2 regions of the Desulfosporosinus youngiae DSM 17734 genome follow, and region 1 is predicted to be linked to the other one. Evidence: a T-box and tRNA genes for the amino acid it is inferred to sense, from the RefSeq annotation. Region 1 holds a T-box; the other holds one or more tRNA genes.

Evidence for each region. A T-box is a leader RNA that pairs with one kind of tRNA and senses whether it is charged. The one in region 1 lies ahead of thrS (threonine--tRNA ligase), so its partner is inferred to be a tRNA-Thr.
Region 2: it encodes a tRNA-Thr, which carries the amino acid that the T-box ahead of thrS (threonine--tRNA ligase) is inferred to sense. The anticodon was not compared.

The regions. Positions count from the first base shown of each region.
Region 1 covers NZ_CM001441.1:136,947-141,346, forward strand. Annotated here, with positions in the region: gene DESYODRAFT_RS00750 (aminotransferase class I/II-fold pyridoxal phosphate-dependent enzyme) at 1-93, shown strand, start outside; gene speE (polyamine aminopropyltransferase) at 95-949, shown strand; gene ytxC (putative sporulation protein YtxC) at 1,191-2,063, shown strand; T-box leader at 2,156-2,377, shown strand; gene thrS (threonine--tRNA ligase) at 2,423-4,357, shown strand.
Region 2 covers NZ_CM001441.1:245,311-249,710, forward strand. Annotated here, with positions in the region: gene thyX (FAD-dependent thymidylate synthase) at 1-320, shown strand, start outside; gene rlmB (23S rRNA (guanosine(2251)-2'-O)-methyltransferase RlmB) at 317-1,069, shown strand; gene sigH (RNA polymerase sporulation sigma factor SigH) at 1,366-2,016, shown strand; tRNA gene DESYODRAFT_RS01230 (tRNA-Thr) at 2,117-2,192, shown strand; tRNA gene DESYODRAFT_RS01235 (tRNA-Met) at 2,313-2,387, shown strand; gene DESYODRAFT_RS27865 (hypothetical protein) at 2,395-2,640, opposite strand; gene rpmG (50S ribosomal protein L33) at 2,627-2,776, shown strand; gene secE (preprotein translocase subunit SecE) at 2,865-3,086, shown strand; gene nusG (transcription termination/antitermination protein NusG) at 3,129-3,656, shown strand; gene rplK (50S ribosomal protein L11) at 3,692-4,120, shown strand; gene rplA (50S ribosomal protein L1) at 4,176-4,400, shown strand, end outside.

The DNA of each region.
Region 1 (4,400 bases):
GATTATATCTCTTACGCCAAGGCCAAAGGCAGTTCCTTGACAGGTACAGAGGACATGGCTATTGAAAACATTAGAGTTGTGGAGGAAGTATAACATGGAATTATGGTATACAGAACAGCACACAAAAAACGTTCGTTTTTCCATCAAAGTGGAAAAGCCTCTTTACACGGGTGAGAGCGAATTCCAAAGAATTGACGTTTTTAACTCTAAAGAATTTGGTAACTTCTTTACCCTGGATGGATTTATGATGATTACAGAAAAGGATGAGTTTATTTATCATGATATGATTGTTCATGTGCCTATGGCGACCAACCTCAAGATTAAAAATGTTTTAGTCATTGGTGCGGGGGATGGCGGGACAGTGAGAGAGCTGACGCGCTATAGTAGCATTGAAAAGATTGACATGGTGGAAATAGACAAGATGGTTGTGGATGTGTGCAGAGAATATTTTCCTCAGACAGCTTGTAAGTTAGACGATCCCAGAGTACAGTTGTATTTTGAAGACGGTCTGAAATTTGTCCGCTCCAAGGAAAATTCTTATGATCTAATCATTGTTGATTCTACAGATCCCTTTGGACCGGGGGAAGGGCTGTTTACAAAGGAGTTTTATGGTAACTGTTATAAGGCCTTAACGGATGACGGCATCCTTGTTAATCAGCATGAAAGTCCTTATTACGAAGATGATGCTAAGGCAATGCAAAGGGCACATAAACGAATTCGGCAGTTATTCCCGGTTTGCAGGGTTTATCAGGCTCATATTCCAACCTATCCGTCGGGCCACTGGCTGTTTGGTTTTGCCTCTAAAACCTATGATCCACTAACTCACATAGATGAGCAGGCTTGGAATAGTCTCGGAATTAAAACGAAGTATTACAATACAGAAATTCACAAAGGATGCTTCGCTCTGCCCAACTATGTATTGGAACTCCTAGAAACTGCAGGAGATTAAATTAACTAAGTCCCAAGCCTAACAATGAGAAGACCTGTCGGGGGGACGGGGTTATTGGTGCACTTACAGTGTGTCAATAACCCCGTCCCCCCGACAGGTTTTTACCCAAGAATGAAATATTGCGTTTTTGGAAATATTATGGAATATCCGGGGCACTTTGAAAAATTAAATGTGCCTAAAGATTGGCCCAACCGAAATATGGCTGGAAGTAAGTCATATACTTTACTATGGAGGGGTGCCAGTGGAACATTCCGTGCAACTAGGAACGCAATATTATCGGGAGAGTATTTGTGAACGTTTAAGAGAACTGCGCGAACAAGAAGAACTCCCTTTTCAAATCATAGAACACCGCCAGGGGAAACGCTGGATTATTCAGTGTCAGTTTCAAGATTCTTCGTTGGAAGCAGCGGAAGATGAGAATGTGGTTCAAAAAATCCACCGCTATTATTTAGCAAATGCTTTAGCAGAAACGATCCTGCATCATTGGGAAAAGGACCACGTTGTCCAGATCCTGAAAAAAAGGCATTATCTGAAACAAGAAAATTGGGAGTTATTACTTAAGAAGGCTTTGGAGTATTTGAATAAAGGCTTAGGGCAAGTCACTGGATATCGTGTGAATCGTAAAACCAGCTTAGTAACGCAGATATTAAATTGCTTGGATCACAGTTCTGTTTTTGATATCGAGGGGTTCCTGAGGTTTCGTGCCCAGGAGTATAAAAAAGAAGTGAATAAAGCGGTAGAATTCGCCATTGATGAATATATCCTGGAAAAGGAGTACTTAGAATTCATTCAGCTGCTGAAACATTTTGTAGATAGTCAGAAACCCCGCTTAGAGTATCTGCATGTTGGAATGACCCCACAAGGTAAGTTTCACCTTTATAACAGTGAGGGAGTTAAAGTAACCCACCAGTTTCTTGAAGACTACCAACTTGACAATGTTCATGAGCTAGGGTATGAAGATTTATTGGTTAGCGCACTAATTGCTGTTGCACCCAGGGAAATCACGTTGCATATCCGTTATGAAGGTTATAAAGATACACTCCAAACCATTCGTAATGTTTTTGGAGATCGTGTACATGATTGTCAAGGATGTTCCTTGTGTGAAAAGTTTTGACAGATAAGAGATTTCTTTGTTATAATAAACAAGTTCATTGCAACTAGGGCAAGGCATTGTATTAATGGCTTAATCATATCGGCATATTGAGTTATAAAGCGTTGAAAGGGACAGTACCCTGAACATTCATCGTGCAAGAGAGGGAATGCCAAAGGCTGAAAGCATTCCTCACGAGCGTAAAGGAGAAAACCACCCTTGAGTGTTAGGCTGAAATGAGTAAGCTTAGCCGTACCCCGCGTTAAGGGAGATCGAGTGAAAGGGTTTTATAGCCTTTCAATTGGGTGGAACCACGGGAGTAAACTCTCGTCCCTGCTAGGGACGGGAGTTTTTTATTATAAAATAGATAAGGAGTGATTTCAGTGATTAAGGTTACTTTAAAAGACGGCTCTGTACGCGAGGTTGAACCAGGAACCACTATAGCGGAGCTTGCGGCATCCATCTCACGGGGATTGGCGAAGGCAGCTGTAGCCGGTAAAGTCAATGATAAGATGAAAGACCTGACTCATCCGCTTACAGAAGATGCGGAAGTGGAGATCATAACCATAGATAGTGATGAAGGATTAGATGTTTTAAGGCACTCTACGGCACACTTGATGGCCCAAGCGGTAGGCAATCTATTTCCAGGGACAAAATACGGGATCGGACCATCGATTGCTAAAGGTTATTACTATGACTTTGATTCTGAACATGTTTTTACTCCGGATGATTTAGAGCGTATTGAGAAGGAAATGAACCGTCTTGTCAAGGAAAAGTATGAATTTAAACGGAAGGAAGTCTCTCGAGCTGAGGCTTTAGCCCATTTTAATGAATTGGGTGAAAAATACAAGGTTGAACTTATTGAGGGTCTGCCGGATGATGCGACGATTTCTATGTACACTCAAGGAAATTTCACAGATCTTTGCGCCGGCCCCCATTTACCTTCGACAGCGAACATTAAAGCGTTTAAGCTTATGAACTTAGCAGGCGCGTATTGGCGGGGGAGCGAAAAAAATAAGATGCTCCAGCGCATTTACGGAACAGCCTTTGCTAAAGCTTCGGATTTAGAGGATCATCTTTTTAAATTGGAAGAAGCTAAACGTCGTGATCATCGTAAGCTCGGTTTAGAACTCGATCTTTTTAGCTTACACGACGAGGGTCCCGGGTTCCCATTCTTCCATCCTAAAGGCATGGTTTTACGCAATGCGTTAGAAGATTTCTGGAGGCAGGAACACCGTAAACGCGGATATCAAGAGATTAAGACTCCTATTATTTTGAATCGATCCATGTGGGAACAATCAGGACACTGGGATCACTATAAAGATAATATGTATTTCACAGAAATTGATGATCAGGATTTTGCCGTTAAACCTATGAACTGTCCGGGCGGCATGATTATGTATAAGACAAAAATGCGCAGCTATCGTGATCTGCCGCTTCGAGTGGGGGAACTGGGACTTGTGCACCGGCATGAACTTTCGGGTGCTCTCCACGGGTTACTCCGGGTTCGAAACTTTACTCAGGATGACGCTCACATCTTCATGCTGCCATCACAAATTAAGGAGGAGCTTATCGGGGTTATTGAGCTCGTTGACTATTTCTACAAGATTTTCGGTTTTGATTATCATGTGGAATTATCGACCCGTCCTGAAGATTCTATGGGTTCGGATGAGGATTGGGAAACAGCTACCAGATCCCTGCAAGAGGCCTTAGAAGAGAAAGGTATCGATTATAAGGTTAACCCAGGTGACGGGGCTTTCTACGGCCCTAAGATTGATTTCCATGTGCAGGATTGCCTCGATCGGACTTGGCAGTGCGGCACAATTCAACTTGATTTTCAGATGCCTGAGAAGTTTGACTTATCCTATATTGGAGAAGACGGTCAAAAACATCGTCCGGTTATGATTCACCGGGTTGTATATGGAAGTATTGAGCGGTTTATTGCTCTTTTGACAGAGCATTATGCGGGAGCTTTTCCAGTTTGGCTGGCACCGGTCCAAGTGCGTATCCTTCCGATTAGTGAGCGGCACCATGACTATGCTAAATCCATTGCTTCCCGCCTCAACGAACTTGATATAAGAGTCGAAACAGATGAGCGCAAAGAAAAGATCGGCTATAAAATTCGGGAGGCTCAAACAGAGAAGATTCCGTTTACATTGGTTGTCGGGGATCAGGAAGCAGAGACGGACATGGCTGCCGTTCGAAGGTACGGACAAGGGAACGCCGGAGAAAAGATGTCGATTGATGAGTTTATAGTGCTTATTCAAGAAGAAATTAAGAGTAAGAAAATGCTGAAAGTTAATCTCAAAGAAGATTAAGATGTTTGTAAGCTATGAATAGCTCCCAACCAATGAGATCGGG
Region 2 (4,400 bases), 110 kb from region 1:
TGGCTCGCTTGCAGGATGCCTATAAGGAACTTTTAGATTGTGTGCCGGCAGAGGATGCTCGTTATGTCTTGCCAAATGCCTGTACAACCTCTTTGATGGCGACGTTTAATGCTCGGTCATTATTAAATTTCTTTGAACATCGTACCTGCTTTAGAGCACAGTGGGAGATTAGATATTTAGCTGAGAAAATGTTGGAATTAGTACGGGACGTAGCTCCTAATCTATTCATTGGCGCGGGTCCAACCTGTATAACTCAGGGAGTCTGCCGTCAAGGTGGCTATAGTTGCGGAAGATTGAAAACCCTCGGAGGAAAGAAGTGAACTACTTGAACGATGAAATGGTCTATGGAAAAAATCCGGTTTTGGAGCTTCTGAAAAGCGGAAAGCCGGTTAATAAAGTTCTTCTTATCTCGGAAGGACAAGGGGTTCGAAATCAAGAGATCATTTTGCTATTGCATGCACGAAACATACCCTACCAATTTGTGGATCGTCAAACTCTTGACCGCTTAACTAATCGCGAGCGACACCAGGGAATGCTTGCTTATGTTGCAGCGAGGGAATATGCTAGTATAGAGGATATTCTTGCCTTAGCTGAGGAGCGGCAGGAGGCCCTCTTTATTTTGATGCTGGATGAGATTGAAGACCCCCATAACTTAGGTGCCTTATTGAGGACTGTAGACGCTGTTGGAGCCCATGGGGTCATTATCCCTAAAAGGCGAAGTGTAGCGCTGACAGGGACAGTAGTCAAAACGTCAGCGGGGGCTGCTGAGCATGTGCTGGTTGCGCGAGTAAGTAATTTGGTTCAAACTTTAAAGGAGCTGAAGAATAAAGGGTGTTGGGTATCTGGGGCGGAAGCAGGAGGAAAAAATGCTTTTGAAGCAGATCTCACTGGCTCACGGGTCATCGTAATTGGCAGTGAAGGAAAAGGAATCAGTCGTTTACTCAGAGAGAATTGTGACGAGATTGTAAGTTTGCCAATGAAGGGGAAGGTAACGTCCTTAAACGCAAGTGTAGCAGGATCGGTCATGCTTTATGAAGTTCTCAGACAGAGAACGATGCATGACATGTGATGAGCGATTGATAGGCAGTAGATCATGCGATAATACGAAAGTGCACTGTCTTGATAACGTTAGCATTCAAACAACTCATCTTGGACTTGTCTAAAAACTCTGTTTTTGGACAGCTCTAGGACTCGAACTTCGCATATAGAGCATAGAACATCGCAATTGCCTCGCGTAAGCGACAGAACAACCAAAACTTCGCCTTGACGCTTTTCTTTAGGGTCGAGTATAATGAGGATGTTCTCGTGGACGAGGGCTAGCCGAGATTGCGTCTTCTTCGTGACGACATTGTAGGGGGGATCAACTTGACTCTTCAAGCCCAACCAGAACTACCAGAGTGCGAAATCATCGACGTTATCGTGGATGAAGAGGTGGTTGAGCTTGCCAAGGAAGGCGACGCTGCAGCACTGGAGTATTTAATCAACAAATATAAAAACTTTGTTAGAGCTAAAGCACGTTCATACTTTCTTATTGGCGCTGATCGTGAAGATATTATCCAGGAGGGCATGATTGGACTCTATAAGGCAATTCGAGATTTTCGTGGAGACAAACTCTCTTCCTTTAGAGCATTTGCTGAATTGTGTATTACACGTCAGATTATCACAGCGATTAAAACTGCCACTAGACAGAAACACATTCCGCTAAACTCATATGTTTCTTTGAATAAGCCTATTTATGATGAAGACTCTGATAGAACACTTCTTGATGTAATATCAGGAACCCGAATAACGGATCCAGAGGAACTAATCATTTGCCGGGAAGAATTTGACGATATCGAAGAAAAAATGGGTGAAATTCTTAGTTCCTTAGAATGGAAAGTGCTAATGTCCTATCTAGAAGGGAAGTCTTACCAGGAAATTGCCATAGACTTGAGAAGACATGTGAAATCTATCGATAACGCGTTGCAACGAGTTAAAAGAAAACTTGAACGATATCTCGAACGACGGGATGGATAATTTTACATAGAATTCTTTTATGAAAAGGCTTGCATTTTAAAAAAAGAAGTGGTAAACTACGTAAGTGCCTCAGGGAAATGAGTATAGCACACGAGAATAAGCCGACGTAGCTCAATTGGCAGAGCAGCTGATTTGTAATCAGCAGGTTGCGGGTTCGAGTCCCATCGTCGGCTCCATTTTACTAACGATCGCAGAATTAGTTCTAAAACTAAATGTTTGGGCGTTGCATGGTATACCTCGAATTAGCAGGTGGATAAGTGCTTGGCCGATCATTAGGACAACTGAACAAATGACATCGCGGGGTGGAGCAGTGGTAGCTCGTCGGGCTCATAACCCGAAGGTCGTCGGTTCAAATCCGGCCCCCGCAACCAAGTAAGATTAGACAGCTCTGCTGTCTTTTTTATTAAACTGATGAATAATATTGATTTCGGATGGGATCTCTTCTTGCCCTGCGTGAGCTGCAGCGCGTAGTGCAACTTGGCTGTCGCTTTCAGCGTCAGCCAAGTTTTCTATCAAGAGGTTTTTCTTGACAGTGAAATTATCTTGTGATAAAGTATTTTGAGTAATGGAAAAATACGGCGTCCTACCGTTGGCCGGGAGGTGTTCATGAATGCGTGTTGGCATTATTTTAGCGTGTACGGAGTGTAAGCACCGTAACTACGCAACGATGAAGAATAAAAAAAATAACCCAGATCGCTTGGAAACTCAAAAGTTTTGCAAGTTCTGCAAGAGCCACACTCTGCATAAGGAAACAAAGTAATTTTTTTTTTTTTTGTAAAGGTTTAGACGTACGCCAGGGGGCGTTGTCACAGAGTCGATAAAGTGGATGTCTGTAAGGATGTGAAGTGATGGGCGAGTTGAAAAAACCGGCCAATACTCAGCGGCAGAAAGAAAAGGCGATGGAGTATTTTCGCGGGGTTTTGGGCGAACTCAAAAAAGTCCATTGGCCAACCCGGAGACAGTTGCTGGCCTACACAGGAGTTGTGTTCGTTGCAGTGGCGATTGTATCCATTCTGATGTGGATCGTTGATAGCGGTTTAAGCATGGCCTTGACCAAGCTACTGCCCTAACATATGACTTTCAATGGCAGTGTCTGAGGAGGTCCCTGAGAAATGGCAAAAGATTGGTTTGTAATTCATACCTATTCTGGCTATGAGAACAAAGTAAAGATGAACCTCGAAAAACGTGTCGAATCCATGAATATGGAAGAGAAGATTTTTCGGGTGCTTGTTCCCATGGAAGACGAAATTGAGTTCAAAAACGGAAAACAAAAAATTACCAAGCGCAAGGTCTATCCAGGTTATGTGCTCGTTGAAATGGAAATGACGGATAATTCATGGTATGTTGTGCGCAATACACCTGGAGTAACTGGGTTTGTTGGCACTGGTACTAAGCCCATTCCGTTACTCGACGACGAAGTTGTCACGATCCTGAAACAAATGGGATTGGACGAAATACAAACTCGAATTGATTTTGAGATAAATCAAAGCGTACAAGTAATTGCCGGTCCTTTCAAGGATTTCGTTGGAGTTGTCCGGGAAATACTAGCCGATAAAGGCAAGTTACGGGTCGAGGTATCCATGTTTGGAAGAGAGACTCCCGTTGAACTTGAGTTCGCACAGGTTCAAAAACTAGATTGATAAAAGGTTTATCTTAATAAGGAGGTGTAATGACAATGGCAAAGAAAGTAATTGGCTTGGTAAAATTAGCGATCAATGCAGGGAAGGCAACACCGGCACCTCCGGTTGGTCCGGCTCTGGGTCAGCACGGGGTTAATATTATGGGTTTTTGCAAAGAGTACAATGAGCGTACAAAGGATCAAGCAGGGCTGATCATTCCGGTTGAGATCACTGTTTATGAAGATCGTTCATTTACCTTTATCACCAAAACTCCACCGGCAGCAGTGCTGCTCAAGAAAGCTGCCAATATTAATTCGGGATCATCTGAACCGAATCGTAAGAAGGTTGCGGCTGTTCCTAAATCAAAGATTCGCGAAATCGCAGATACCAAGATGAAGGACCTAAATGCAGCGAGCATCGAAGCAGCAATGCGTATGATCGAAGGAACTGCGCGGAGTATGGGAATCGACGTCGTCGAGGGTTAAGAAACAAAATTTTGTGGGAGGGCTAAGCCCGTATTACCACAAGGAGGTTAAAGGAATGGCTAAAGTAGGTAAGAAGTATCAAGAGGCTGTAAAATCATTTGATCGTATTGCACTCTATGAACCGACAGAAGCTTTGACTATTGTAAAAAACAATGCTAAAGCTAAGTTTGATGAAACTGTGGAAGTTGCTTTTAAATTAGGCATTGACACCCGTCATGCGGACCAACAAATCCGTGGTGCTATTGTGCTCCCGAATGGGACGGGCAAAACCCGGTCTGTA